One region of the Arthrobacter sp. MYb221 genome, then DNA from elsewhere that is predicted to be linked to it. Evidence: predicted binding sites of a transcription regulator. Region 1 holds the regulator's gene; the other holds the start of a gene.
The links. Region 1 encodes LexA, which represses DNA repair genes until DNA is damaged. Its sites were predicted from a motif close to TCGAACANNTGTTCGA; they were not measured.

Region 1 (15,050 bases):
GTGCTGATCTCCGAGACCCCGGTTCCGTCCAGGTCCAACTCGACGAAAACTGATGATTCGCTGGTCTCGCGTTCCATCCGGGCGCGACGAGCGCCAATCAATTCGGCAGACATGTCTTCCTTCGCTTGTGTGTGAATTCTACTTCTGTGCACCCAGCAACAAGGCCAGGTGCTCCAGGAAGGCGGTGGTTTCGGCTTCGGTGCCGGCGGTGACGCGCAGCGTTCCCTTGATTCCATTGTCGCGGACAATGATGCCGGCATCCAACAGGCCCTGCCAGATGGCGTGCGGATCTTCCAGTCCGCCGAAGAAAACGAAGTTCGAATCCGAGACAGATGGCTTCAAGCCGAGATCGATCAGCGTGGACACGATGCGGTCGCGCTGGGTCTTGATGTCTTCAACCTGCGCGAGCAGCAGCTCGATGTTCTTCAGCGCCGCGATGGCGGTTGCCTGGGTGACCGCGGAGAGGTGGTAAGGCAGACGCACCAGGCGAATCGCGTCGGTCACCTCGGGGGCCGCCGCGAGATAGCCCACGCGGGCTCCGGCCAGGCCGAAAGCCTTGGACATCGTGCGCGAGACGATCAAGCGCTGGCGCCCTTCGAGCAGGGTAAGCGCCGATCGAGTACCTGCCAGCGAGAATTCTGCGTAGGCTTCATCCACGATCACCATGGCGCCCGTTTCGCTGGCGGCCTCATAGACCGCTTCGATGACGTCTAAGCCCAGTGCGGTTCCGGTCGGGTTATTCGGGGAGCACAGGAATACCACGTTTGGGCGGTGTTCGCGCACCTGCGCGGAGGCGGATTCGGCCGAGAGGGTGAAATCTTCGGCGCGGTTTCCGGCAATGAATTCGGTATCGGTGCCACTGGCGAGCAGCGGGTACATCGAGTAGGTGGGGACGAAACTAAGCAGGCTGCGCCCCGGGCCGCCGAAGGCCTGCAGGATCTGCTGGAGAATTTCGTTGGAGCCGTTTGCGGCCCAGATGTTGTCGGAGGTCAGCCCGTGACCAAGGTAGTCGGCGAGCAGCTCGCGCAATTCGGTAAATTCACGATCCGGGTAACGATTTAGGCTGGCAGCCGCTTTGGCTACTTCCTGAGCGATGGCATCGATAACGGTCGCTGGCAATGGATGGGTGTTCTCGTTGACGTTCAGCTGAATGGGGACGTCAATTTGTGGCGCTCCATATGGGGATAGCCCGCGGAGATTCTCACGCAAGGGCAGCTGACTCAGAAGTTCACTACGGTCATTCACGCATTAATTCTAATGCTGAGGCACTCTCGCCGGTGAATCCACGACAAGAACAGGTAACAATAGTGAGCTGGCACCTAGTTCGAGAGTACCGGGATATCCAAAGTGTCCCCGGCGTACAACACACCGGCATCGATGGAGTTCAATTCCTCAATGTGGCTCATCGCCGCGTTGACTTCGTAGCCCACGGCGTACTCGCTGGCCAGCCCCCATAGGGTGTCACCGGGAATCACGGTGACCTCCACCGTCGCCGGGCCGGTGGGAAGGTCCGTGGACGCTTGGGCGCTGCTGGTGAACATGGTGACCATGAACGCCGCGGCGATCGTGAGCAGGAAGACCGGTATGCCTACCAGTACTGCCCAACCGCGACGATTGATGCGGATCCTCATTGGTGTCTTGCTCTGCTGTGGGTGAAGTGCCAGAGTTGCCACGACTTTTTCTCCTCAACGATTACGGGTGATGCGAACCAATATTCGAATACAATCTTCGAACACCTGTTCGATACTAGTACATCTTTTCTAACAGAGCCAGATCGAACTTGTCCAGATGTTTTCGAACAAATCTTTGAAAGAAGCCCTGCGATCAACTAAGATTTCGAAGTAGTCGATCAATGAATACATCACAACATTGGGCACCGACAGTTTGTAGCTTCGAACTGAGGACCGAATGCAAGGGAAGGCAAAAATACATGTCAGCATCACAGCGCACTCCCCGGTCGAACGCCCGTTCGCTGACGATACGTCAGAAAAAGATCCTCGAAACCATCCAGCGTGCGATCGGCAAGAATGGCTACCCGCCGTCGATGCGTGAGATTGGCGACTCGGTCGGGCTCAAAAGCCTTTCGAGCGTGACTCACCAACTCGGTCAGCTCGAAAAGCTTGGGTACATTCGTCGCGACCCGCGGCGTCCACGAGCGATGGAGATTCTGCTTCCGCTGCAGCTTGCAGAGGACGGCGAGGGAAGCAGCGAGCCGCTGAGCGCGCCGGAACCCGCTGAGGACACGAAGGTCATTGAGCTGAGCTCCTCGGCAGACACCACAATGGTTCCCTTGGTCGGACGCATCGCCGCCGGTGGACCAATTTTGGCGGAGCAAACCGTCGAAGACGTCTTTTCCCTACCCCGCCAGCTGGTTGGCCACGGCGAGCTGTTCATGCTCAAGGTATCGGGCGATTCGATGGTGGATGCGGCTATTTGCGATGGCGACTGGGTGGTCGTCCGTCGCCAGCAGACCGCGGAGAACGGCGATATTGTGGCCGCATTGCTTGACGAGGAAGCCACGGTGAAGACCTTCCGTCAGCGTGACGGCCACACCTGGTTGTTGCCACAGAATTCGCGTTATGAGCCGATTCTCGGCGACGCGGCCACGGTGATGGGACGCGTCGTGTCGGTGATGCGCTCGCTGTAGCAGGCAAGTTTATTCCAACGAGCCATTCGGCCTCACCCCTTGTCGGTGAGACCGGATGGCTTTTATTTTGCGCTGAGGTGGCTCGGCGGCAGGCTCACGCGCCCGGCCGCCTGGAGGATCGTCCAGCGTTGGGTGGCCGCCGAAAGCTGCGTCTCGACCCGGTCCGCGATCTGGCTCGCCGTGTCGCGGACCAATCGCGCGGCGGTGCGGCGGGTCTCAGCGGGCAGACGTTCGTCGTTCGCGGCGAGCGCCAGGTAGCGGCAGAGGATTCCAGTGAACAGATTGCCGTCTCCGCCGGATTCCAGGCGCAGGCCCTGTGCCGCAGTGGCGAGCTGGTCGTTGATCGCCTGAATCAGCGAGGCGGCTTGTGCCAGATGCTCAGCGGTCCCGGTGGCCAGCAATGCGCCGAGCACGGTGCCCTGATTGTAGGTGTAGATCGCTTCCTCGGTGCGCGGGCCGCCGGCGGTCAGGCGGATGCCGTCGAGGTAGAGCCCGGAGGATGTTCTGTAGAGCTCGCGACGCAGCCAGTCCAGCAGCCCGGTGGCGGTGCTCAAGTCCGCGATGCGTGCGAAATACAGGGCCGCCGGGGCGTTGGTGGGCGTGTTCTTGAAGTCGCGTTTGCGCGACCAATAGAGCCCGCCGCCGAGCTTCTCGTCTTGGCCGCGCACCAGCTGTCGAGCCAGTGCACGCATGGCTAGGGTGGCGAGCAGCGCCGGGCGGGCGGTGAGCTGCTGGCTCAGCCCATTGAGCCGTTGGCTGGCAAGCAGCAACCAGGCCATGTCGTCGTAGAAGTAATTCGGGAAGCGGCCGAAATTGCGCAGCAGGATGCCGCGCAGCAGCTGGTTGGCCCGCCGCCAGTGCCTCTGGGCCGCGCACCGGTGACCGGAGTGCAGCTCGCGGAAAGCCGCGTCGAGGATCGCGTCGAGATAGTGCGCCTGCCACCAGTAGTGCCATTCGGACCAGGGGCGCGGGCGTTTGCCAGGCGCTGGCGCGGTAGGCGTCGCATGCAGCGAGCCGATCCAGGTGCCGGGCAGGCCCATGAGCCGATGGCCGAATCTGGCGTGCAGGTCCTCGCCTGCCACCGCGGCCAGGGCCTCCCAGTGCTCGGGGTCGTGGTTGCCTGGCTGATGCTGCGCTTCATTCACGAGTCGGCTCCCACTGCTCAATTCTCCGGTTGTGTGCACCAGCGTAGCCGCTTCGCCCGCCGGCATCGAGCACATCGAGCGGGCGGGATCAGGCCGCGAGCACTTCGGCGGCCGAGAACCAGTAGGTGTTGCGTCGCGGTTGTTGATCGGGGTCCAAGAATTTGGGCAGCAGCACCGCCGGAGGTTTGCCCTCGGCCACCACGAGGCTGAAAAGCCCGGCATGGCGCGCGTGGTGATGCATGGGACAGAGCAGAACGCCACGATCCACGCGGGTCTGTCCGCCCTCCTCCCATGGATCGACGTGGTCCGCCTCGCAGCGGCTGGCCGGCATCCGGCAGCCCGGGTAGAGGCAACCGCGGTCGCGGGCGGCCAGGGCGCGTTTCATATGCGGCGGAAAGAGCCGTTTGGATCGGCCGATATCCAGCGGTTGGCCTTTGCCGTCCAGCACCGCCGGGTAGATTCCGGCATTGCACATGAGCGTTCGGGCCTCCGCCGCGGTCAGCGGCAGGCCATTTTCGGTGCTGGCGAAGCTGGCGGCGCCAGCGAGCATTTTCTCGTAGTTCAGGTGCACGATCACCTGCGGGGCGATCAGCCCGGCGCCCGGATTTTTGCCGCCAACGCGATTGGCACGCAGCACCGCGAGCAATCCGGTCAGGTGGCGCAGGGCCGGGCTCAGATCTTCGAAGGGCTGCTCGGGCGGCGGGGCGAGGTTGCTGGGTGGTTTCGGTGGTTCGGCTTCCGTCGCTTCGGCAGCCGGGGTGCGGGCCCAACCGGGCATGCTCGGCGCATCGTCCCATTCCTTGGGGGTGGGTGGCATTGGCGCAACCGGGGTTCCGGGCTCGACCGATGCGGCGGGCTCGTCCGATGGGGCGGGCTCGTCCGATGCGGCGGGCTCGTCCGATGCGGCGGGCTCGGCGTGGTTGGGATAGCTGGCGTGGACGAGCTCGTTGAGCTGTTCACGGTTGCCGGCGATGGTGTTGGGGTTGTCGATCTTGGCGCGGAGCGACTCGATGAGTTCGGCATCGTGCGGGAAGACCTTGAGCTGGTAGATGACCAGTCCGCCTTTTGTGCCACGAGGGAAGAGTCCTGCCTCGGCGAACAGCGCCTCGGGCGGGCGCTGGGCCTGGAGCTGTTCGGTGATGAGGCCGGACAGGTGCTTCGCGGCGCTGGCCGGTTCCTGGGTGATGAGCTTAACCGCCTGCGCTTCGAGCTGGGCGCGGGCCTGCGGGCCGGGCAGGTCCGCTTCGGCGTTGCGGATGGCCCGGGCGGCGCCGATCGCCGGGCGCGGATCCACGTTGCGGTTCGCGAAGTGGGCGGCAAGCTGCGGGCAATCGGGGGTGGTCCGCTCCCCCGCCTCGGTGACCTTGGCGATCAGCGAGCCGGCGGCCGCGAGCCGGGAGAGAGCCGCGCCGTGGGCGATGCCCAGCCAGCCGGAGTGCAGGTCCGCGGCGTCCTTGAAGCTGCTGCGGCCCAGCGAGCAGGTGCCGTGCAGCGCGGCGAGCTGCTCGTCCGTGGGTGCGGCGCCGGCGTCGGCGATGGCATCGAGGGATTCGGTATCCAGCTGGTGGCTGCCGCTGCGCTGAACCGCGTCGGCCGCGTGGATCTGCAGGCGGGACAGGGTCTGCGCCGTGCGTTCGGCCAGCCAGGCGAAGTAGGCTGCCTGGCCGGCGGGCAGTTCCTGGGAAGAGAGTTGCGCGCAGGCGGCATCGAGGGTGGTGATGGCCTGGGCCATCGCCCCGAGGGCCGCATGGTTGCTGGTGAGTTCTTCCATACCCACCACCTTGCACGGTCCGCGGGCGGGTGCCGGCGGATCGGGCGCAGGGTGTGGAAAAGCGGGCGTGGCCGGTTTGGCGCCGGCTACTTTTCCGGTTGCAGGCGCTGCAGCACGCCGGTGATGACCTTTTTGTCGGTGGTCGGCCACATCGGCGGCAGCGAGCTTTTCAGGAACGAGCCGTACCGGGCGGTGGCCATGCGCGAGTCGAGGACCGCGACCACCCCCTTGTCCTGCACCGAACGGATCAGCCGGCCGGCGCCCTGGGCGAGGCGGATGGCCGCGTGCGTCGCGGAGACCTGCATGAAGCCGTTGCCGCCGTGCTTGGCCACGTCCTCGGTGCGGGCCTTGGAGATCGGGTCGTCGGGGCGCGGGAAGGGGATCTTGTCGATGATCACCAGGCGGCAGGAATCCCCGGGCACGTCCACTCCCTGCCAGAGGGTCATGGTGCCGAACAGGCAGGTGTCGCGCTCCGCGGAGAAGTCCGCGACCAGCGACTTCATGCTCGCGTCGCCCTGGCAGAGGATTTTCACGTCGAGCTTCTCGCGCAGGATCGCCGCTGCTTCCTCGGCCGAACGCTTGGAGGTGAACAGCGCCAGCGCGCCGCCTCCGGAGGCGGTGATCAGGTCCTCGATCTCGTCCAGCGTCTCCGCGGCCAGCTGGCGCCCGGGCTTGGGCAGGTGTTTGGCGACGTAGAGGATGCCCTGGTTCGGGTAGTCGAACGGGCTGCCCACGTCCACCCCGGTCCAGGACGGGGCGCCCTGGCCCATGAGCCCGAGCGATCCGGCCACCGAATCGAACTGCGAGCCGATGGCCAGGGTGGCGCTGGTGAGCACGACGGTGCGCCCGTCGAACAGGCCCTCGCGCAGCTTGCCGGCCACCGAGAGCGGCGCGACATTCAGCGTCGCCGGCTGGCTGTCCTCGGTTTCCACGTAGCCGCGGCCCTCGATGAACTCGCGCGGGCGGGAGGTGAAGAGCACCTCGCGGCGCTCCTCGGCTTCGAGCATGCGGATCGCGTCGTCCATCACCGCCTGCATCTGCGAGCGGGCGGTCTGCCGGCCGCCGTCCGCCGGGGCGTTCGCCTCCGGCTTGGACAGCGCCAGCACCAGTCGGGCCTGTTCGACGATGTCGTTCAGCGCGATGCCCATATCCTCGCGCAGCCCGCGCTCCAGCAAGCCCGTGGGCACCCCGGTGAGCGATTTTTCCAGCCGGCCGGCGGCCTTGGTGAGCTCGTCGACGTTCACGCCGCAGTGCCTTTTGGCGCCGCCGGCGGCGGTGAGCACCCCGCGCGCCGAGAGCGCACCGGAGACCGAGCTGGTGACCCGGTCTTGCAGCTCGTGGGCCTCGTCGATGATCGCGACCTCGAAGTCCGGCAGCACGGACAGGCCCTCGAAGGCGGAGACCGCGAGCAGCGCGTGGTTGGTGATGACCACGTCGGATTCGGCGGCCCGCGCCCGGGCCATTTCGGAGAAGCACTCATCGGCCATCGGGCACTTTTGGGCGCCCAGGCATTCCATGGCGGAGACCGAAACCTGTTTCCAGGCCTTGTCGCTGACCCCGGGGACCAGTTCGTCACGGTCCCCGGTATCGGTCTTCTCCGCCCAGTCGCGCAGCTTCAGCACCTCGGCGGCCAGCGGGGAGAACATCTGCCCGGCGGGCGCGGCCGGCGCGTCCATTTCGAACAGCGTTCCCTCGCTGTCATCCGGGTACCCGCCGCCGAGCTTGTACTGGCAGAGGTAGTTGGCCCGGCCCTTGAGCAGGGCCACGTCCATCGGGCGCGAGAGCTTGCCCTTGAGCGCTTCGAGCAGCCGCGGCACATCGCGCCCCACGATCTGGGACTGCAAGGCGAGGGTTGCGGTGGACACGATCACCGGCTTCGCGCTGGTTTGCGCATGGGCGAGCGCCGGGATCAGGTAGCCCATCGACTTGCCGGTGCCGGTGCCGGCCTGCACCAGCAGGTGTTTTTCGTCCTCCAGGGCCTCGACCATATGCTTGACCATCTGCTGCTGGCCGACGCGCATCTGGCCGCCCATGGAGGTCACCGCGGTTTCCAGAAGGTCCAGGACCTGCTCTTGCTTATCCATGTAGGTTGAAAGTCTCCAACTGAACCGCGAGGGATTCTCGCACCTTGACGATCATCCGGGTTCCGTGATCCGTGTGTTCGCTTTCCAATATTTCCGATTCGCTCTGGTGCAGCTTGGCGATCAGGTCTCCGCGGTCGTAGGGGATGAGGATTTCCAACTGCACCTCGGGCCGCGGGATCGAGCTGCTGATCTGCTCGAGCAGCGCCTCGATGCCTTCCCCGGTGCGCGCCGAAACGATCGTGGTGTTCGACTCGCGGTTGCGCACCCGTTCGATGACGATCGGGTCGGCCACATCGGCCTTGTTCAGCACGATGATCTCGGGAATGTTCAGCGCGTCGACCTCCGCCAGCACCGTGCGCACGGCCTGGATTTGGCCTTCGGGGTCCGGATGGGAGGCATCGACCACGTGCAGGATCAGATCCGAGTCGGCGATTTCTTCCAGCGTCGAGCGGAAGGCCTCCACCAGCTGGGTGGGCAGGTTGGAGACGAATCCGACGGTATCGGCCAGCGTGTAGGTCAGCCCGTCGGCGGTTTCCGACTGGCGCACGGTGGGATCCAGGGTGGCGAACAGCGCGTTCTCCACCAGCACCCCGGCGTTGGTGAGCCGGTTGAGCAGCGAGGACTTGCCGGCGTTGGTGTAGCCGGCGATGGCCACGGCCGGGACCTGGTTGCGCTTGCGGTTGGCGCGCTTGGCCTCGCGGGCCGGCTTCATCGCCTTGATCTCGCGGCGCAGCTTGGCCATCCGGTCGCGAATGCGGCGGCGGTCCATTTCGATCTTGGTTTCGCCCGGACCGCGCGAACCGATGCCGCCACCGGCGGCGCCCACCCGGCCACCGGCCTGGCGGGACATGGATTCGCCCCAGCCGCGCAGGCGCGGCAGCAGGTATTCGAGCTGCGCCAGTTCGACCTGGGCCTTGCCTTCGCGGGACTTGGCGTGCTGCGCGAAGATGTCCAAAATCAGCGCGGTGCGGTCGATGACCTTCACCTTGACGATGTCCTCCAACGCGCGGCGCTGCGAGGGGGCGAGTTCGGCATCCACCACGACGGTATCGGCGCCGGTGGACGCGACGATGTCGCGTAGCTCTATGGCCTTGCCGGAGCCGAGGAAGGTGGAGGAATCGGGCTTGCTGCGGCGCTGCACGACCCCGTCGAGCACCTCGGAGCCGGCGGTTTCGGCCAGCGCGGCGAGTTCGCGCAAGGAGTTCTCCGCGTCGGTGACGCTGCCGGAGGTCCAGATGCCGGCGAGCACCACGCGCTCCAGGCGCAGCTGGCGGTATTCGACCTCGGTGACATCTTCGAGCTCGGTGGAGAGCCCGGCCACGCGGCGCAGCGCTCGGCGGTCGGCTAAATCGTCTTGGTCCCCGTCGAAGGATGAATGCTCGGCGGAAAAGCGGTTCAGCGCGGTCGCCTGTCCGGAAAAGATGTGCTCCTCGACCGGTTCGTCGGCGTGGAATACGGCGGGGGCTTGCGCGTCGTCGGCCGCCAGAATGCGGTCGATGGCTGCCTTGATCTGGGCATCATCCATTGATGCCGCGTCTTGCTCGTGTGACTCGGAGTTAGTCATGGTCTCCTTAGAAGAACTTCTCTGTACAGAATAGTGCGGGGTACCCCCACTTCGCGAGGTGGCGCGATCAGATGTCGGTGGGTGTTCGGTCATACCGGTCCTTGTGCTCAAGACAAATTGCTGTCGGTGATCAGGTGAAGGGGCGGTTACCAAGAGACTGCGGCGGGGCACGAAGGGGTGCGAAGAATCCAGAAAGAAAAAGAAAAGGACCTTGCCGTCTGCAGGTTCATGTGTCCGGTGGGCGCGCAAAATCAGCGCCGGCTCTCCGGGGAACCCTGGTAACCGAGTGGGTTACGTATTAGACGAAAATCAAAGTCATAGGTAAAACTCTATCAGTGGAATGCGCCGCGCGCCTATATCGCGTAGCTCACGTTGTTTGCCCGGCTTTGCGCGCAGGCGATAATCTTTGGTGCATGACCTCGGATCATTACTTCAGCGCCAGCCCCGCCTCGGCCGACGAACGCCGCAGCATCGCGGTGGAATTGAACGGCCAGCGCCGACAGGTGCAGACTGCGCCGGGCATCTTCTCCCCCGCCGGGCTGGACAAAGGCACCGCCGTGCTGCTGGAGCATGTCCCGACCCCGCGCGGGCGGATCCTGGACATCGGCTGCGGCTGGGGTCCGATCGCGCTGACCGCCGCATTGCAGAGCCCGGAGTCCGAAGTTTTCGGCGTGGACGTCAACGAGCGTTCCATCGAACTTGCCAAGCTGAATGCGCAAAGCATGGGGCTGGCCAATCTCACCGTAGGCACCCCGGACTCGGTGGATCCGGACCTTGAATTCGACACCATCTGGTCAAACCCGCCGATCCGCATCGGCAAGGAAGCCCTGCACGAACTGCTGCTGCTGTGGCTTCCGCGCTTGGCACCGGGCGGCGACGCCTGGCTGGTGGTGCAGAAGAACCTGGGCAGCGACTCGTTGCAGAAGTGGCTGGGAACCCAGTTGCCGGCGGACTGGAAGATCACCCGCGAGGCGACAGCCAAGGCCTTCCGCGTGCTGAAAGTGGCCCGTCCGGCCTAGTCGAGGACTGCGCCAGTACCTGACGCATTGATTCCAAGGCATAGACGACTACGACGCCTTGCACAGCCAAATATTTGATCCGGCTTCGCCTTTCCCGCACGTATATGATCTAGAAACGAAGCTGGCTAGCTCATGGCTTCCGTAATAAAACTACGGAAGATCGAGTATTTCGACGTTACTCAATCCATCCGGTTAATATGAATCCATTAGTTAACCGACTTTAAGGACTGCATTGAGTATCGAATGGGTTGCCATCCTTGTCCCAGGAGTACTAACCGGGGTTTTCACCATAGTTGCCGCTCTGGTCACAAGAGCAGGCTCGAAGCCGGAAAATCAGGCGGCACAGCAAAGCAACCCGACCTTCATTAATTCCGGAGTCAATAACGGCGTCCAGAACCTAACTCAATACAATGGGCCACAGGTTCACATCAAAAACACGATCACGCAGAATGTCCGCGCATCAAGACCAGGAAACAGCGAATCCTCGCCGGATGACTCCGCCTGGGGATTAATCATCGGGACGGGGATCGTGGCTGTAATATTTGGCGCCTCGATCAGCACGTGGCCCACTCATGCGCTGGCCATCACAGTCAGATTTTGCGTCGGAACTCTCATCGTTACGCTCATCGCTTCGATTCATGCTCGTAGAGTTGGCAACACCCTGCCTTACGCAGCCGTAATCTCGTGGATACTGACGGCCATATCCATAGCAGCCACGGCATTCGGCGCAATCGCCATTCACAGCTCGGAGCTGAAGAAAACAACATTTGAGTCATTGCACGAAATTGCCGCTGCCGGTGCCAAGAACTCTCTGTTCACAAGCAGAAGGATTTCTAGATCACGTAGCTGCCTACATTATTGGACCGGCTTCGGCCATTTTAGATGCAAAGCTTGAAGGATCGATCCTTTTGTCGGTGGCCATCGCGCTAACGGGCTTGGTCATCGCACTGACCAATTTTTTTGCATTCATCAATTCGATCGCATGGGTCGCATCTTCGAGGCTTTATGCAGGGCCTGTCAAGGCCGAATATAAGCAAAACATGGCCATGCGATTTATCGAGGAAACGAAAGGCCAGCGCGTTGGAAAAGTCTTCGCGATGCTCGTGTTCTTGGTTCTCTCATCGGGCGGCATATTCTGGGTGCTGTCTCTTGCTGTGTCTCAACAGAATCTGTAAAAATCAGGCGGCGACGCCTGGCTGGTGGTGCAGAAGAACCTGGGCAGCGACTCGTTGCAGAAGTGGCTGGGAACCCAGTTGCCGGCGGACTGGAAGATCACCCGCGAGGCGACAGCCAAGGCCTTCCGCGTGCTGAAAGTGGCCCGTCCGGCCTAGCCGGATTTGAACTTTATTCAAAACAGCCTGCCGCCGAATCGAAAGATTCGGTGGCAGGCTGTTTTCGTCGTGGGTTAGCTGGCGCCGATCACGCCGCGGGCGACCAACGTGGCGGGGCCCGAAAGGATCGTGTCTTCCTTGCCGTCGCCGGTGGGTGCGAATTCCACGCCGACCAGCCCGCCGGGCACTTCGACGGCCCACTGGTTGATCAGTGCGGTGCCGCGCGCCCAGTAGCGCATGGCGGCCGCCGCGGCGCACGCCCCGGTGCCGCAGGAGAGCGTCTCCCCCACCCCGCGCTCGTGCACGCGCATCTTCAGCTGCGCGACGCCATCGTTGATCAGCGGTTCGGAGGGAACCACAAATTCCACGTTGCTGCCGTTCGGCGGCGTCGGGGATACCTCGGGGGCGGAAAGCAGGTCGAGGTCCTCCAGCATCTGCGCATCGGGCAGGGCCGCCACGGTATGCGGGTTGCCCATGGTGATGCTCAACGCGGGAAGCGCCTGTTCCCAGCCGCGCGGCTTGACCATCGAGTCGAGTGAGTCCGCCGCGGCCTGCTCCTCGAAGATCAGCCCCCAGGGGCCGAGGTTAGCGGCGTAGCCGTCGGCCAGGCGGGTGACTTCCTTGACTCCGGCGCGGCTGCCGATGAGCAGGCTGGCACCGATCGGGAGGTTGACCAGCCCCTCGGCGAGCAGGTAGTGCACGAAGGCGCGCACGCCGTTGCCGCACATTTCGGCGATGGACCCGTCGTTATTGCGGTAGTCCATGAACCAATAGGCCTTGGGGTGATCCAGGGCCTGCTGCTCGAAGCCGGGGACCTTGGAGGTGGGCACGGCGCGGATCAGCCCGTCGCCGCCGATGCCGAAGCGGCGGTGGCACAGGGCCGCGACCTGCTCTGGCGTCACCTCGTGCTTGGCTTCGGGGTCTGCGAGCAGCACGAAGTCGTTTCCGGTGGCGTGCCCCTTGGCGAAGGGCAGTCCGGCAAGCTGGGCTAGTTCGGTGCGGTACATTGCGCTCCTTTAGATGGTGGGGTCGCTCGGGCGGAGCAGTTGTTGTGCTTTGCCCAGCAGCCCGGGTTCTTTCGGGTTCAGCCAGTGCACCCGCGGGTCGGCGTTGAACCAGGTCAGCTGGCGGCGGGCGAACTTCCGGGTGGCCACGATGGTGTCCTCGATGGCTTGGCCCCGGTCGATCTTGCCGTCCAGGTAGTCGGTGTACTGCTGGTAGCCGATGGCGCGCGCGGCGGTTTTCCCTTCGCGTAGCCCGTGGCCCAAGAGCTCGGCAACCTCCTCGGCCAGCCCCATGCGGTCCATTTTACGGACGCGTTCGGCCAGTGTCTCGTGTAACGCGGGGCGCTCGTAATTTAGTCCGATCTGCAGCGCCGGCTGGAAATACTCGCGGTTGGGCATGTAGGAGCTGAAGGGGCGCCCGGAGATTTCGAAGACCTCCAACGCGCGGACGGCACGCCGGGTATCGAGATTTCGGTCCGCGGAGACCGGATCCACCTGTGCCAGCCGGCGGCGCAGCTCGCCATCCCCGCGCTCCTGCACCTCGGCTTCGAGCCGGTCCCGGACCGCGCGATCGGTGGGCGGGAAGTCGATCACGTCCAGCGCGGCGCGCACGTAGAGCCCGGAGCCGCCGACCATGATCGGCACCTTGCCGTGGGAGCGAATCTGGTCGAAATGGTCGCGGGCTTGGGCCTGGAACTGGGCGACGGAGGCCTCTTCGCGGATGTTCATGATGTCCAGCAGGTGGTGCGCGATGCCGCCGCGCTCGGCTTCGGCGAGCTTTGCGGTGCCGATGTTCATGCCGCGGTAGAACTGCAGCGCGTCGGAGTTGACGATTTCGCCGCCCAATTCTTGGGCCAGCGCGATGGCCAGATCCGATTTGCCGGTTCCGGTGGGCCCAACAATGGAGATCACCGGCAGCTGAGTGGAGTTCATTCGGTTAGCTGCGCGCCTTCATGGTTGGCATGCCCAGGTTGGTTCGGCTTGCCGCGCCGCCGCTGCCGGCGGTAGGCACCGCGCAGCTCTCGGCTTGCGCTCGGTCCCATGCGTCGCCGGCTCGCGAACGACGCAGCGAATACTCCTCGAGCGTCGGATCGGAGACGAGGTGGAAGGCCGCGGCCTCGGTGATCGGCACGGTGACCAGATCGCCTGGGCGTGGCTGATCGGCGCCTTGCGGTACGGAGAAGTGCACCAGCCGCTGGTCTTGGGCGCGGCCGGCCAGGCGGTGGGTTTCCTCGGACTTGCGTCCGGACTGCTCGGTGACCATGACTTCCACGGTGCGCCCGAGCTGCTTGGCGTTTTCTTCCTTGGCGATGCGGTCCTGCAGTGCGGTGAGCCGCTCGAAGCGTTCCTGCACCACTGCCTTGGGCAACTGGTCGGGCAGCTCGGCGGCAGGGGTGCCCGGACGCTTGGAGTATTGGAAGGTGAAGGCGGTGGAGAAACGCGATGCCTCGACCACGTCGAGAGTCGCCTGGAAGTCTTCCTCGGTTTCGCCCGGGAATCCGACGATGATGTCGGTGGTGATCGCCGCCTGCGGGATGCGCGTGCGCACCTTGTCCAGGATGCCGAGGAATTTCTTCGAGCGGTAGGAGCGGCGCATGTCCTTGAGGACCTTGTCGGAGCCGGACTGCAGCGGCATGTGCAACTGCGGCATTACATTCGGGGTTTCGGCCATCGCGTCGATAACGTCGTCGGTGAAGGCGGCAGGGTGCGGGCTGGTGAAGCGCACCCGTTCCAGGCCTTCGATTTCGCCGCAGGCACGCAAGAGCTTGCCAAAGGCCAGCTTGTCGCCGAATTCGACGCCATAGGAGTTCACGTTCTGTCCCAACAGGGTCACCTCGATCGCCCCGTCGGCGACCAGCGCCTCGATTTCGGCGAGGATCTCTCCCGGGCGGCGGTCGCGTTCCTTGCCGCGCAGCGCGGGCACGATGCAGAAGGTGCAGGTGTTGTTGCAGCCAACCGAGATTGACACCCAACCGGCGTAGACCGATTCGCGGCGGGTCGGGAGCGTGGAAGGGAAGACATCCAGAGATTCGAGGATCTCCAGTTCCGCCTTTTGGTTGTGTTCGGCGCGGTCCAGCAAGGCCGGCAGCGAACCGATGTTGTGCGTGCCGAAGACGACGTCCACCCAGGGGGCTTTCTTCAGGATCGTTTCGCGGTCTTTCTGCGCGAGGCAGCCGCCAACGGCGATCTGCATTCCCGGTCGGCGGTCCTTGACGCTTTTGAGCATTCCGAGGTTGCCGTAGAGCTTGTTGTCAGCATTTTCACGGACCGCGCAGGTATTGAACACCACGACGTCCGCCGCTTCGTCGTCGTCCGCCTCAGCTTTGCGGGCAAGGCCCGCGCTTTCGAGCAGCCCGGAGAGCCGTTCGGAATCGTGCACGTTCATTTGGCAACCGTAGGTGCGTACCTCGTAGGTGCGCGATGGATTCTCGGTATCTGCTGGGGTCATCTCGTCGAACTCACTCACCCCTCAAGGTTACCCAAT
Region 2 (15,050 bases), on a different contig from region 1:
TGGATGGTGGCCATGCCCGCCGTCATCCTGGCCGTGGCCACCGCCTGCGCCGTCCCCGGCGGAACCGTGAACAGCGCGCAGAATGAATCGGCCGCCGGCAGCATCACCCTTGACAGCTGCGGCCGGGAGGTGGTGTTCGACGCGGCACCGCGCAGCGTGCTCGCGGTCGGTTCGGAGGCTCCGGCGCTGCTGTCCGCAGCTGGAGCCGGCGACAAGCTGACGCACTACGCTGGCAGCCTGGAGGTGCCTTTCGACGCGGCCACCAAGGCCGTGGTGGAGGACGCCGAGCGGATCACGGAGGACTCGCACGACGTCTCCTACGAGATGATCCTTGGTTCGGGAGTCGACGTGGTCATCGGCACCGATATCGCAGCCGGAGTCGATCTGGATTCCCTGGCCGAACGACTGGACGAGGCCGGGGTCCAGATGCTGACCGTGAGCGGCTACTGCGCCGGATTCGAAGACCGCTCCACCGGAGGAGTGAGCGGATTCGAGCAGATCTACCGTGACGTGCAGTCCTACGGCCAGTTGTTCGGCACCGATCAGGCGGCCGAGAATGCGGTGGAGGACATGCGCGAGCGTGTAGCGGCCGCCGCGGCGCGCGTTGAGCAGGGCAGCGGAGAGCGCGCGCTGTCCCTATACGTGCCGAGCGCCGGCGGCCTCGGATCCTATGGAGGGGAATCGCTGGTCTCGGAGCAGATGGAGCTGCTCGGCCTGGAGAATGCCTTCGGCGATGTGCCCAAGCGCTACTTCGACCCTTCCACGGAAGAACTGATCGCCAGCGCCGCCGACAAGGTCTTCGCGATGTACCTGCCTACCGGTTCCTCGGCACTGGAAACCGACCAGGAGGTGCTCCAGGCGCTGCGCGATCGACCCGAGCTCGATGGCCTCGCTGCCATCGAGGAGGACGCGGCCGTGGTGCCGCTGAACTACTACTATTCCTCACCCGGCCCGCTGGCCGTGGACGGCGTGGAGCTGCTCGCGGACCGGTTGTCCGCCCCATGAGCCAGTCAGCACAGCTGCGCCGGACCCCGCGCCACACCGGCCGCCGGCACGCCTCCGCGCTGCCTGCACGCAGATACGCGCGTTCCACTGCGGCCAGGGGCACCACCGAAGTGGACTTCGCGAAGCTGAGCCCGACATCCAACACCACCGTGCTGGTCACCAGCCAGCATCCGCCCCGGCAGTACCGCACCATCGCGGAGCAGTTGTTGCGCGCCGAGCATCTGCATGCCGAACAGGTCGGGTTCATCTTGCCGGCGGAATCCTCCGCGGCGCAGTTGCGCCTGCACATGGCAGGGGACGAATTCTGCGCCAACGCCGCGATGGCGCTGGCAGCGCTGCACGCCTCGAGGCAGGGGCAGACCGGCCGGGTTGAACTCTTTCTAGAAGCCTCGGGCGCCGAGGAGCTGCTGAGCTGCCGAGTCGAGCCCCGGGATTCGGGCTACCGCTGCCAGCTGGAGAGCCCGCTGCCGCTGAGCATCGAACCCTACCCGTCCCCGGGAGCCCGCTCGGGAACGGCCCTGGTGCGGTATGCGGATTCGGTGCACCTTGTCATTGAGTGCGCCGGCCACGGCCAGGGGCTGCGCGAGCACGCCGAACAGGCGGCTTTGCAGCTGGGCAATAGCGAAGGCGTCTCCGTTGCCGGGGTGATGCTCTACGATCCGGCGCGCGGGGCGCTGGACCCGCTGATCAACGTGCCCGCACTGGGCAGCCTGCTCTGGGAACGCAGCTGCGGCTCGGGAACCGCCGCGCTCGGCGCGTACCTGGCCGCGAAGAACCGCGCTCCGGTCTGCGCCAGCGTACGGCAACCCGGCGGCAGCATGGACGTGGAAGCCGACTACGGCTCCGGAACGGTAACCGGGCTGCGCGTCGCCGGACACGTGGCCATCGTGGCCGAGGGGAGGGCATATATCCATGACTGAAATATCGATTGGCGCAAGCCCGGAGCTGAGCTCCGGTGCGCAGGCCATGCTGGCCACGCTGCGCGGCTTCCTGCGCCACTTCAGCGCGGCGGCCGACGGCTACGACGGCTCGACCCGGCACGCTGGCGAGCTCGAGGAGCTGCTGGCGGACTACGCGCGCTTCGTCACCGATCCGGGCAACGTGCCCCCCTTCGCCCAGCTTGCCGCGGCCGCCGGCACGGATGAGCTGGTGGACCAACTGCGTTGCCAGTCGGCGCGCTGCGTGGCGGTCATCGAGAAGTACCGCGCGCTGCGGCTGCTGGAGGGGCAGGTAGGAGCGGAGGGATACTTTGCCAATATCGAATCCTGCATCGCCAAGGAATTCGGGGCCGTCGCGCTGACCGGGGATTCCAAGCTGTTGCTCGTCGGCGCGGGATCCTTCCCGATGACGCTGCTGAACGTCGCCTCGCTCACCGGCGCGTCCGCGCTCGGGATCGACATCGACGCTGAGTCGATTGCGCTCGGGCGCCGGGTCGTGGCCCAGCTCGGCGAGGGCCTGGACATCGGGCTGGAGGAACGCGCGCTCCACGAGTTGGACTTCACCGCGCAGGCCACCCACGTGGTGATCAGCTCCACGGTGGGCGTGAAATACGAACTGTTGCACCAGATGCATGCGCTGACCCGCGAGGACATCGTGGTGGCCATGCGCTTCGGGGACGGGCTTAAATCGCTGTTCAACTACCCGATGCAGCAGGTCGACCCGGCGCTCTGGCGGCTGGTCGACATCATCCGCCAGCCGGACCAGGTATTCGACATCGCGCTGTACGTGAAGCAGCGCTCAATAGGAAAAGACGTTTAGCAGATGGACGAATTGGGAAATATCCTCATCGCCGGGACCGGTCCGGTGGCCGTGCAAAGCGCGGTGCTGCTCGGGCGGCTCCCCGGGACCCTGGGCCTTGCGGGCCGCGAATCGCAGCGCGCGGCGGCATTCTTCGCCGCGCTGGAGACAACTGCGGGCACCGTGCGCGCCGAGGTGCAGAACCTCGCCCACGCGGCACTGGCCGGGGAAGCGGAGATCGAACACGTCTTCCACGGGTACGGATCGGTGGCCGGGGAATGGGACACGCTGCTCCTGGCGGTCACTGCGGATGCCTACCTCCCGGTGCTGCGCCAACTGGCCGGTGAGGTGCTGGCCGGGTTCGAACGCATCGTCCTGCTCTCGCCCACCTTGGGCTCCGGGTCACTGGTGCGCGAATACGCCAACGCCCGGGGCGCGGACCCGGAGGTGATCAGCTTCTCCAGCTACCTGGGCGACACCCGCTGGCCGCAGGGACACCCGGGCGCCGCGGTGTTGACCGCCGGAGCCAAGGCCCGCATCTACGCCGCATCGAATCGCGGCAGCTCGCCGGGACTGGAACGGCTGCGCGCCGTGCATGAGGCGGCGGGCACCGAGCTGGCGGTGCTCGGCCTGCCAGCCGAAGCCGAGGCGCGGAATATTTCGCTGTACGTGCATCCGGCGCTGTTCATGAACGAGGTCACGCTGCGCGCCGTGTTCGCCGCGAAGCCGCCGACGCAGTACGTCTACAAGCTCTACCCAGAGGGGCCGGTCACCCCATCCATGATCCACGCCATGGTCCAGCAGTGGCGCGAGCTTTCGGCCATCATCGCCGCGCTGGGCGGGAAGGGAGTCAACCTGCTGGCCTTCATGCTCCAGGACGGCTACCCGGTCCACCCGCAGAGCATCGACCCGGAGCAGGTGGCGGCATTCGAGCAGCTGCCGGCCATCCACCAGGAGTACCTCGTCTACGTGCGCTACGCCTCGCTGCTCGTGGACCCCTTCTCCGAACCGGATGCCCACGGGCGCTACTTCGACTTCTCCGCCATTCCCATTCGGCCGATCTTCCGCAACGACGCAGGCCGCTGGGACGTGCCGCGGATGCCGAGGGAAGACTACTACCGCACCAAGATCATCCAGGGCCTCGCCCGGCACTTGGCGGTGCCCTGCCCGACGATCGACCGCCTGCTGGCCGCCTACGAGAGCGCTCTGACACAGGCGGCGCATGCACTGGGCACCCAGCCGCGCTCCGCGGCCTTCGCCGTGCAGGACTTCGGCGAAGAACTGGGCATGATCCGCGCCGGGATCGGAAGCGCCGCATGAGCCGGGCCGAACTGGACACCACCGGCAAGCTGCCCGGCGAGCGGAAGATCATCGCCGAGATCTGGCCCGCCCTGCTGGCCTCGGCCGTGGGCCTGCTGCCCTTCACCGTGCTCTCCACCTTCCTCGTGCCGATCGCCGACTGGGCCGGGGCCGGCTATGCCGAGGTCGGCTCGCTGCGCGGGCTGGCCGGCGTCGGCGCGGTGCTCACCGGCGTTGCGCTGGCCCCGCTGATCGGGCGCATCGCCCCGGGACGGGTGGCCGCCGCCGCGCTGGCGCTGCTGGGGATCGCCGCGGTGCTCGGGACCTTTTCCGGGCTCGCCGCGCTGGCCGCCTTCTGCCTGGTCACCGGCATATCCAACGCGCTGCTCTACCCGGCGCTGTCCACCGCCGCGGCGGACCGCTTCGGGAATACTCCCACCGCGGGCCGCGCCGCCACCCTGGTGATGACCGCCCAGACCCTGGCCTCCACGGTGGGCGCACCGCTGCTGGTGCTGCCGGCGCTGTGGTGGGGCTGGCAGGGGAACCTCGTGGCCATCGCCATCGCCTCCTTTGCGCTGGTGCCCGCACTGCTGCGCTACGGCCGGATGGAATCCGGGGCGGGGCAACCGGCCCAACCGGCCCCGCGGCTGGGCTACCTGGCCGCCTTCCGCTCGTTGGCCGCCATCCCCGGGGCACGCGCCCTGCTGCTGGTCTCCTTCGGGCGGGCCGGCGCGCTCATGGGGCACCTGGCCTTCCTCGCCCCGCTGTATGCAGACAAATTCCAGCTATCCACCGGCTGGTTCGCCTTTGTCTGGTCGCTCAGCGGAGGATCCTTTTTCCTCGGGCATCTGCTGGCCGGACGGATGCTGAACGCCGAGGACTCCGAGCGGCGCACCCGGGCGGTGATGGGCATCGCCTTGGCCGCGGCGCTGCTGGCCCTGCTCGGGGTGTACCTTTCCCCGGTGCTGCCGCTGGCGATGCTGTGCACCTCGGTGCTCTCGGCCAGCCACGCGGTGGTCTCCGCCGCGGTGATGACCCTGCTGGTGCGCCGCTGCGCCGAAGTGCGTGGCACCGCGCTGAGCCTGAACGCCGCCGGCATGTCCCTGGGCTTGTTCCTCGGCGCGGGCGCCGCCGGGGCGGCGCTGGGTACGGCGGGGTATCTGGCCGCGGCCGCAGTGCTCGGCGGGTTCACCCTGCTTGCCCTGATTGCCGCGCTGACGCTGTGCACCGCAACGAATGACGAATCGATGGAAAGGCAGCCATGACCCAACTGGATCCCGCGCTGGGCGAACCGCGCGGCGCAACACCACCGGCGGCGCCGCTGGTGTTCACCGGAGACGACCTGGAGCACGGCAAACGCACCCGGCACACCTGGCTGTGGATCGCCGGGCTGCTCGGCGCGCTGCTGATTACCCTGCCGGTGGCCGTGGGCCTTGGGCCGGTGGCCATCGAGGCGGGCACCGTGATCCAGATCCTGCGCCAGCATCTGACCGGCGGCCAAATGATAGGCGCCTGGACCGACTCCGAGGAATCCATCGTGCTGCTGCTGCGCGGGCCCCGCGTGCTGCTGGGCGCGGCCGTCGGCGCCGGGCTTGCGCTGGCCGGGGTGGCCCTGCAGGCCTTGACCCGAAATATCCTGGCCGAACCCTACCTGCTGGGGGTGACTTCCGGGGCGTCCACGCTGTCGGCGGCCTCGATCCTCTTCGGGAGCGCGGCCGGCATCGGCTCGGCTTCGCTGGCCGGCAGCGCCTTCGCTGGGGCGCTGGCCGCCGGGATTGCGGTATTCCTGCTGGCCCGGGTCGGCTCGCAGATGACCTCCACCCGGCTGGTGCTCGCCGGGGTGTCCGTGGGCTACGTGCTGCACGCGCTGACCTCGCTGCTGATCTTCGCCTCCGATGACCCGAATGCGGGCCGCTCGGTGCTCTTCTGGACGCTCGGCTCGCTGGGCCAGGCCACCGTCCAGTCCGCGCTGCTCACCTGGGCGGTGGTGCTGGGCACCTTGGTGCTGCTGCTGCTCTGGTCCCGCCCGCTGGATGCGCTGGCCATCGGCGATTCCACCGCGCAGACGCTGGGGATCTCCCCGGCGAAGCTGCGCGCGGCGGTGATGGTGGTGACCGCGCTGTGCGTGGGCGCGCTGGTCGCGGCCTCCGGCGGCATCGGATTCGTCGGGCTGATCATCCCGCATATCGCCCGGCTGTGCGTGGGCTCCACGCACCGCAAGCTGCTTCCTGTGGCCGCCCTGCTCGGCGCGATCTTCCTGGTCTGGGCCGACGTGCTCGCCCGCACTTCCATGGCCCCGCAGGAGCTGCCGCTGGGCATCGTCACCGCCCTGCTTGGCGCCCCGCTGCTCTTCGTGCTGGTGCGCAAGCTGAACCCGACCCAATGACAACCAATCACCCGAAGGGGCATAAAGCATGATCACAGCCACCGATGTATCCGTGGGCTACGGCGGCAAACTGGTAGTGAAATCCGTCGGCCTGCATGCCGGGCAAGGCGAGGTCGTCGGGCTGATCGGCCCGAACGGCAGCGGCAAGTCTACCTTCCTGCGCACCCTGTATGCGGCGCTGCGCCCGCGCGCCGGGCTGGTCACCCTGGACGCGCAGCCCCTCGAGGAGCTGCACGGCACCGAGCTGGCCCGCCGGGTGGCCGTGGTCGCGCAGGAGACGCCTACCGACCTGCCGGTGACCGTCGCCGACATGGTGCTGCTCGGCCGCGCCCCGCACCGCAAGGCGTTGGCGGCCTTCACCCGCGAGGACCACCAGGCGGTGGCCGCGGCGCTGAGCCGGGTCGGGGCACGGGATCTGGCCGACCGCCGCTACGCCACGCTCTCGGGCGGGGAAAAGCAGCGCGTGCTGGTGGCCCGCACGCTGGCCCAGCAGGCGGACCACCTGCTGCTGGACGAGCCGACCAATCACCTGGACATCCGCTACCAGCATGAGCTGCTGCGCATGGTCGGGCAGCTGGGGGTCACCACCGTGGTCGTGCTGCACGACCTGAACCTGGCCGCCCGCTATTGCACCAAGCTGGTTATGCTCGAAAACGGCCAGGCAGTGGCCAGCGGCACTCCCGAGGAGGTGCTCACCCCCGAGCTGCTGCTGCGGGTGTACGGGATCCACGTTGAACCGTTTTCCGTGCGCGGCGCCCTGCAGCTGGTCTTCAGCATGGCCGATGAGCATTCCGAGCCGCAGTCCCCGGCGGCGGTGCGCTAGCACCGCGGCGGAATCCGCCGGTTCCAGCCCCGAGGCAGGTAGGCAACTTCCGGCTCAGTCCCGAGGGCTGGCGAATGCTTGGCGAATCTCTGCAATCCGGGACATCAGCGCTGCTTCGACCTGTTCGCGCGGACGTTTTGAAGCCGCCCGACCGGCCCACGCCAGTTGATCCGCTCCTTCATTCAGCTTTTCTCCGCTGTGCCCTTTGACCAGTTCAAAGGCAACCTGCGATTCGGTGGAGTTCCATGCCTGCAGGAACCGGTGCTTGGAGTCCTCGCTGATGCCGCAATAGCCGGTCGCGCACCGGCCATCAAGGGCCAGCGCCTGGGCTACACGATAGGCATCGGCAGAATCAGTATGGATCGTTGCGCTGGCCGGTCCGGTGGCGGCGAGGTATTCCAGCGCCACGACCAGCGCAGCAAATTCGAGCATGCTGATCGTGTCGAAGGATTCCCCGGCGTAGAGGATCGCGTCCCCGTGTTCGCTGAGCAGTGCGACCGCACAAGCGCCGGTGGGATCGGTTGAGGCATCGACCGCCAGGGCGATGCGCGATGGCGTTTGTGAAGCGAGATCCCAATACTCCGGTTGCCACTGCTGAGGCGCCGGATCGTGTTGGGGATGGTGTCCCCGAGGCGGAATGGCCATCGGCATATCCAAGACGCTTCCTGCCTGGAGCGCGGCGCTGGTCTGAAGCTGCTTCGCGAGCTCCACTTCCCGATGCACCACGCCGGATGCTTGATTCACGTCGTTCAGTCCTCGCGTCACTGCGAATCCGGCCTCTTGGAGATATCTGGGCAGGTACCAATGCCTCTTCGGGATCGAAACCCAGGTACTGGATTTGTGCTGCGCTAGCAGCTGTTCGAAGTGCTCGATGATTTCGACCAATGGCCGTGGCGAACTGGACTGCCCCTGATGCGTGGACACGCGCTGATGCTCGTCGCGAATGGCGATCATCCAGTAGATATGCTCTGCGCTGCCGGCGATTTCGGGCGTCGTCCACGCAATAAAAGCCGCATGGAATGCCGACGCGAGATGGTCCGATGTCGGCACGCACGGAATCGAGGCGGCACGCGGGCGTCGTTCAAGCAGTGCCGTGGATTGCTTGCTCTCAACAAGATCAGCCATGAACAAAGTATCTCGGTGCCCACCGACATTTAGGTTCGACCCCGGAGCAATTCCACGTGATGAGTATCTAGCTGGCGCCAAACCCCGTCGAGACGTGTAAATTCGGCCGGTATCCGGTAGGTGGAGATACCCTAGAACTATGGCCTCACGCACCCAGTCGCAGGGGGCGAAGAAGCCGACGACGCGCAAACCGCGGACGTCGGGCGCTTCGCCTGCCAAAAAAACTCCCGAGAACCCGGAACAGGATCTCGCTCTTCCGCTGCGCGCAATTCGCAGCATGTGGATGGGCATCGCCCGGATCTTCGGCGGCGCCTTCCGCCGGATCGGCGCCACCGTCCGGCCCGACTTCGAGCTGCGCCGCGACGGAACCGGGCTGTTCCTGACGCTGATCGCGATCACCGTCGCCATCGTCGAATGGTGGGGGCTGCGCGACGTGGGCTGGTTCGGCCGCGGCGTGCACTCGGTGGCCGGCGGCTCGCTGGGGTTCATGGCGGTGCTGCTGCCGGTGGTTTTGGTCATCGGCGCCTTCCGCCTCTTCCGCCACCCGGAAGCGGATTCGGCCAATAACCGGATCGGCATCGGGCTGTTCATGATGACCATGGCCGGATCCTCCCTGGCCGCCCTGGCCAATGGTTCGCCCGCGGTCACCGACGACTTCGCGGCGCTCTGGGCCGCCGGCGGAATGGTCGGCTCGATCCTGGGCACCCCGCTGGGCCTGCTGATCTCGGTTCCCGGCGCGATGGCCGTGCACATCTTCTTCCTCGTGCTCTCGCTGCTGGTCGTCACCGCCACCCCGCCGCTGCAGATCGCTTCGCGGGTGCGCATCGGCTATAACCGGCTGCTCGGCCAGGATCCGCACCGCGAGCGCAGCGCGCCGACCGTGGCGCAGGCCCCGGTGCTCGATCCGAACTCCGAGTCGCACGACCAGTCCTACCTCTACGCGGACGCGGAGCAGGAAGCGCCGGCTCCGAAACCCAAGAAGAAGAACTTCTTCGAACGCCGGGCCGAGGCCAAGCGCGTCTCCGAGGTCTACAACGTGGACGGCGAGACCGGCGACGAGCGCACCGGCGACGTCGCCTACGACAAGGCGGTGATCGAACCGAACGAACCGGCCACCAACGCGCTGCCGGTCACCGACGTCTATGACGCGGATTCCACCGCCACCGAGGCGATCTCCCGGCCCGCCGCCGAGGCCAAGCCGGCGGCGCCCGCCGGACCGCCGCCCGGAGTCAAGCGCCCCACCAAGGCCGAGACCGAGATGGCCGCGATCATGGACCAGGTGGGCCTGGGCAATGCCGAGCCGGAACCGGAGACCGACGCGATCCCGACCGTCGCGGTCAACCACACCCGCCCGGCCCCGGCGCTGGCCCCCATCCCGCAGCGCACCGAACAGCTCCAGCTTTCCGGAGATGTCACCTACACGCTGCCGCAGGACGACTTCCTGCCCGCCGGCCCGCCGGCCAAGGAAGCCTCCGAGGCCAACGAGGCCATCGTCGCGGCGCTGACCAATACGCTGCAGCAGTTCAAGGTGGAGGCCCACGTCACCGGCTTCTCCCGCGGTCCCACGGTGACCCGCTACGAGATCGAGCTGTCCCCGGGCACCAAGGTGGAAAAGGTCACCGCGCTGTCCAAGAACATCTCCTACGCGGTGGCCTCCTCGGATGTGCGCATCCTTTCGCCGATCCCCGGCAAGTCCGCCATCGGCATCGAGATCCCGAACACCGATAAGGAAATCGTCGCCCTGGGCGATGTGCTGCGCTCGAATAACGCGCGCAAGACCGAGCACCCGATGGTGATGGGCGTGGGCAAGGACGTCGAGGGCGGCTTCGTCGTGGCGAACCTGGCCAAGATGCCGCACCTGTTGGTCGCCGGTGCTACCGGCGCCGGCAAGTCCTCCTTCGTGAACTCGATGATCACCTCCATCCTGATGCGCTCCACCCCGGATGAGGTGCGCATGGTGATGGTCGACCCCAAGCGGGTGGAGCTCACCGCCTATGAGGGCGTGCCGCACCTGATCACCCCGATCATCACCAACCCGAAGAAGGCCGCCGAGGCGCTGCAGTGGGTGGTCCGCGAAATGGACACCCGCTACGACGACCTGGCGAACTTCGGCTACAAGCACATCGACGACTTCAACAAGGGCGTGCGCGCCGGCAAGGTGATCCCGCCCGAGGGCTCCAAGCGCGTGATGAAGCCCTACCCGTACCTCTTGGTGATCGTCGACGAGCTCGCCGATTTGATGATGGTCGCCCCGCGCGACGTCGAGGACTCGATTGTGCGCATCACCCAGCTGGCCCGCGCCGCCGGCATCCACCTGGTCCTGGCCACCCAGCGCCCGTCCGTGGACGTGGTCACCGGGTTGATCAAGGCCAACGTGCCCTCGCGCATGGCCTTCGCCACCTCCTCGGTCACCGACTCCCGCGTGGTCCTGGACCAGCCCGGAGCGGAGAAGCTGCTGGGCCAGGGCGACGCGCTCTTCCTGCCCATGGGCACCTCCAAGCCGATGCGCGTGCAGGGCGCCTGGGTCACCGAATCCGAGATCCAGCGCGTGGTCACCCACGTGAAGGGGCAGCTGACGCCCGAATACCGCGACGACGTCACCCCGGTGGCCGAGAAGAAGAAGCAGATCGACGAGGACATCGGCGACGATCTGGAGCTCTTGCTGGCGGCCACCGAGCTGGTGGTCACCAGCCAGTTCGGCTCCACCTCGATGCTGCAGCGCAAGCTGCGCGTCGGCTTCGCCAAGGCCGGACGGCTGATGGACCTGATGGAATCGCGCGGAGTGGTCGGCCCCTCGGAGGGCTCCAAGGCCCGCGATGTGCTGATCCAGCCAGATGACCTGCCGATGGTGCTGGCCGCCATGCGCGGGGATGACGGCGCCGCCCACCAGGCCAGCGCCGCCGAGCAGGCCCTGGTCGACGAGGCCAACGTGAACCACGCCGAGCCGGTGGACCTGGTCGCCGAAGACCTCGCCAAGCGCGAGACGGCCACCGAGTACTACGACGAAGCCGACGAACCGGGCGAGGACGCCTGGGACCTGACAGGAAGAAACTAAAGCCATGAGCGCGCACGCCCCGCAGCCGGAGGACTCACCGGCGCACGCCCCGGTCCCGAACCTGAATATCGCCAACGTGCTGACCAGCATCCGCATCCTGATGGTGCCCTTCTTCGTCTGGGCCCTGCTGGCCGACGACCGGGAGCAGGGGCTCTGGCGCTGGGTGGCGCTGGGGCTGTTCGTGGTGGCCATGTACACCGACAAGCTCGACGGGGACCTGGCCCGCAGCCGCGGGCTGGTCACCAACTTCGGCAAGATCGCGGACCCCATCGCGGACAAGCTGCTCACCGGCTCCGCGCTGGTGGTGCTCTCCATCCTCACCGAGCTGCCGTGGTGGGTCACCATCGTGATCCTGGTCCGCGAATGGGGCATCACCCTATTGCGCCTGGTGGTCATCCGCTACGGGGTGATCGCCGCGAATATGGGCGGCAAGGTCAAAACCGTGATGCAGGCGGTAGTCATCGGCCTCTACCTGCTGCCGTTCACCCACACCATCTCCTGGCTGCACACCACCGCCTGGGTGCTGATGCTGGCCACCGTCGCGGTCACCGTGCTCACCGGGCTGGAATACCTGTGGAAGGCCGCCAAGCTGCGCGCCGCCGCCAAGGCCAACTAGCAAAGGTTCAAATTCATGGAACACCACGGCGCCGCGGTGATCGCCGCGGCGATCGCCCAAGGCAAGCAACTTGCCACGGCCGAATCGCTGACCGCGGGGCTGATCGCCGCCACCCTGGCCGAGATCTCCGGGGCGTCGGCCGTGCTGCGCGGGGGAGTGATCAGCTACTCCACGCAGGTGAAGGCCGAGCTGCTCGGCGTGGATACCCAGCTGCTGAGCGAGGTCGGTTCGGTGGATGGCGAAGTCGCCCGGCAGATGGCGGTCGGGGCCCAGCGCGCCTGCGCGGCGGACCTGGCGGTTTCGGCCACCGGTGTCGCCGGGCCGCAGGCCCATGACGGCAAACCCGTAGGCACGGTCTTCATCGGCTGGGCGCACGGCGAGGACTCCGGATTCGTGGCCCACCACTTCGTCGGGGACCGGGCGCAGATTCGCGAACGAAGCGCGCAAGCTGCAATCAATCAGCTAGCTGCCATTTTGGATAAAGCTTCTTCACAGTAAGAGGCGAGATACTATTATTCCCCTTGATCTTCACAATAATCCGTCTAAATGTGGCGTATGTCGCATATTTGTGATTAGGGTAAGGTGTCGGGAACAAAAGCGTATAACTTGATGTTGTACGAATTGAAGGGCCGCAAGGTCTGGCTCTTCGGATAAGAAGCATCTTTCGAGAAGGACCTAGGAGTAGAGGCTATACACATGGTGAAGCAACCCGTAACTGTCAATGGTGTCGTCCGTTGGCGCGATATGGGAGACGCCCATTCGGTCCAGCCCGAGAAGGAGGAACACAAAATGGTAGTACTCCGACATGAAATCGGTGACGTCCTTCGCGATGTTCGCCAGCGCCAGGGCCGAACCCTGCGCGAGGTTTCCCATAGCGCCCGCGTTTCGCTTGGATACCTATCCGAGGTCGAGCGTGGACAGAAGGAGGCATCCTCCGAGCTGCTCTCCTCGATCTGCACCGCGTTGGAGGTGCCGCTGTCGTTGATGCTCCGTGAAGTGTCCGATCGCATCGCCTTGGCCGAAGGCGTGGTCATCCCGGACACCGTTCCGCTGGATCTGACCAACGAGTTCGCCATGGACGTCGATGGACGCAACGGCAAACCTCTGGCATCGGTTTAACCCCGACCTAAGTTTTCGACCCGAGGGCCTTCGCAAATGCGAGGGCCCTCGTGTTATGCATGGAAGAATACAACTCGTGAAAAACAGTGAATTCTGGCGGAACATGGATCATGAATTTGGTTCGGGCTACTCGCACATGCTGGCCGACTCGCTCGCGCTGACGGAGCTGGGCAGCCTCAACGCCACCCAGGCGCTACGCAAGGGAATCAAGCCCAAGCAGGTGTGGGAAGCGATCTGCCGCGCGCAAGATGTCCCGCCCGAGCGCTGGCTCGGCATGGACATCGAGCCCAAGGAAGCCTAGCCGCACGCGGCGAAGGCGCCCCCGGCGTCTTCGAAGAAACGAAATATTCGAAACACCGCGCCGCAATTTCGAACATCTGTTCGGATTGGGTTATTCTAGAAACAACAGCACGAAGAGTTTGTCCACACCTCGGGCCCAAGCGGTCTAAAGTGTCGGTTGGCGCTCATACTGTCTAGATACAGTACAAAGATTGATTGGCAGGTCGCGCGATGGCCTGCATGACCAAAGGTGAACCATGGCAAGTAATGATCGGGAAAAGGCTCTCGAGTCCGTTCTGGGCCAAATCGACAAGGCTTTCGGCAAGGGCTCGCTCATGCGTCTGGGTGACACCACCCGCGCCGCCGTTGAGGTCATCCCCACCGGTTCGGTGGCATTGGACGTCGCGCTGGGCATAGGCGGACTGCCTCGTGGCCGTGTCGTAGAGATCTACGGCCCGGAATCCTCGGGTAAGACCACCCTCGCACTGCACGCGGTAGCCAGCGCTCAGCGCGGCGGCGGCGTGGCGGCCTTCATCGACGCCGAGCACGCACTGGACCCTGAATATGCCAAGAAGCTTGGCGTGGACACCGATGCGTTGCTGGTTTCCCAGCCGGACACCGGTGAGCAGGCCCTGGAAATCATGGATATGCTGGTGGGCTCCGGCGCGCTGGACATCATCGTGATCGACTCCGTGGCGGCCTTGGTTCCACGCGCCGAAATCGAAGGCGAAATGGGCGATAGCCACGTGGGCCTGCAGGCACGTTTGATGTCGCAGGCGCTGCGTAAGATCACCGGTCGCCTCTCAAACTCGAAGACCACCGCGATCTTCATCAACCAGCTGCGTGAAAAGATCGGCGTCTTCTTCGGCAGCCCGGAAACCACCACCGGTGGCAAGGCGCTGAAATTTTACGCCTCGGTGCGCATCGACATCCGCCGCATTGAAACCCTCAAGGAGGGCACCAACGCCGTCGGCAACCGTACCCGTTGCAAGGTCGTCAAGAACAAGATGGCCCCACCCTTCAAGCAGGCCGAATTCGACATCCTCTATGGCCATGGCATTTCCCGCGAGGGCAGCCTGATCGATATGGGCGTCGAGCACGGCATGGTCAAGAAGTCCGGTGCCTGGTTCACCTACGACGGTGACCAGCTGGGCCAGGGCAAGGAAAACGCACGCCGCTTCCTGCGTGACAACCCAGATCTGGCCAACGAGCTGGAACGCCAGATCCTGACCAAGCTGGGCATCCTTGACACCGGAGAAGAAGGAGAGGCCGACCTGCGAATCGTCGAGGGCGATAAGTAGTGGCCTCAGGCTTTCAGAAACGTAGCGTCCGACCCGGATCGAGATCCGGGTCGGACGCTACGTCCGTCTCCGCGCAGTTTCAGGGCGACTTCGACCAAATGCCGGATTGGGCCAAGCCCACCGAGCAAGAGCTGGAAGAGCTAAAAGAACCTGCGCCCAAGCGCGCCGCACGCCCCGCCAAGTCCAGCCAGCGAACGCAAATACTGCAGGGCACCGCCGAACCGGCGAAACCGCAAACCGTCGATGAGCTTCGCGCCGCGATGGACAGCATCCTTGCCAATAACGCCCCGGCAGCCGAAAGCCCT

Region 2: the regulator LexA is predicted to act here: its motif matches at 13,535-13,550, upstream of recA (recombinase RecA).

Annotation. Positions count from the first base shown of each region.
Region 1 is NZ_PCPW01000020.1:1,379-16,428, reverse strand. It holds gene hisB (imidazoleglycerol-phosphate dehydratase HisB) at 1-113, opposite strand, end outside; gene CQ015_RS17545 (histidinol-phosphate transaminase) at 139-1,245, opposite strand; gene CQ015_RS17540 (LysM peptidoglycan-binding domain-containing protein) at 1,320-1,673, opposite strand; gene lexA (transcriptional repressor LexA) at 1,931-2,647, shown strand; gene CQ015_RS17530 (glycoside hydrolase family 76 protein) at 2,710-3,792, opposite strand; gene CQ015_RS17525 (DUF222 domain-containing protein) at 3,881-5,563, opposite strand; gene CQ015_RS17520 (ATP-dependent DNA helicase) at 5,650-7,647, opposite strand; gene hflX (GTPase HflX) at 7,640-9,304, opposite strand; gene CQ015_RS17510 (class I SAM-dependent methyltransferase) at 9,625-10,230, shown strand; gene CQ015_RS18825 (hypothetical protein) at 10,463-11,125, shown strand; gene CQ015_RS17505 (hypothetical protein) at 11,145-11,405, shown strand; gene CQ015_RS17500 (hypothetical protein) at 11,430-11,561, shown strand; gene dapF (diaminopimelate epimerase) at 11,636-12,568, opposite strand; gene miaA (tRNA (adenosine(37)-N6)-dimethylallyltransferase MiaA) at 12,578-13,498, opposite strand; gene miaB (tRNA (N6-isopentenyl adenosine(37)-C2)-methylthiotransferase MiaB) at 13,503-15,014, opposite strand.
Region 2 is NZ_PCPW01000002.1:2,443-17,492, reverse strand. It holds gene CQ015_RS02335 (ABC transporter substrate-binding protein) at 1-1,005, shown strand, start outside; gene CQ015_RS02330 (diaminopimelate epimerase) at 1,002-1,925, shown strand; gene CQ015_RS02325 (class I SAM-dependent methyltransferase) at 1,918-2,763, shown strand; gene CQ015_RS02320 (opine metallophore biosynthesis dehydrogenase) at 2,767-4,062, shown strand; gene CQ015_RS02315 (MFS transporter) at 4,059-5,306, shown strand; gene CQ015_RS02310 (iron ABC transporter permease) at 5,303-6,427, shown strand; gene CQ015_RS02305 (ABC transporter ATP-binding protein) at 6,456-7,250, shown strand; gene CQ015_RS02300 (ribonuclease HI) at 7,305-8,375, opposite strand; gene CQ015_RS02295 (DNA translocase FtsK) at 8,515-11,430, shown strand; gene pgsA (CDP-diacylglycerol--glycerol-3-phosphate 3-phosphatidyltransferase) at 11,435-12,046, shown strand; gene CQ015_RS02285 (CinA family protein) at 12,062-12,544, shown strand; gene CQ015_RS02280 (helix-turn-helix domain-containing protein) at 12,743-13,165, shown strand; gene CQ015_RS02275 (DUF3046 domain-containing protein) at 13,242-13,466, shown strand; gene recA (recombinase RecA) at 13,702-14,745, shown strand; gene CQ015_RS02265 (regulatory protein RecX) at 14,844-15,050, shown strand, end outside.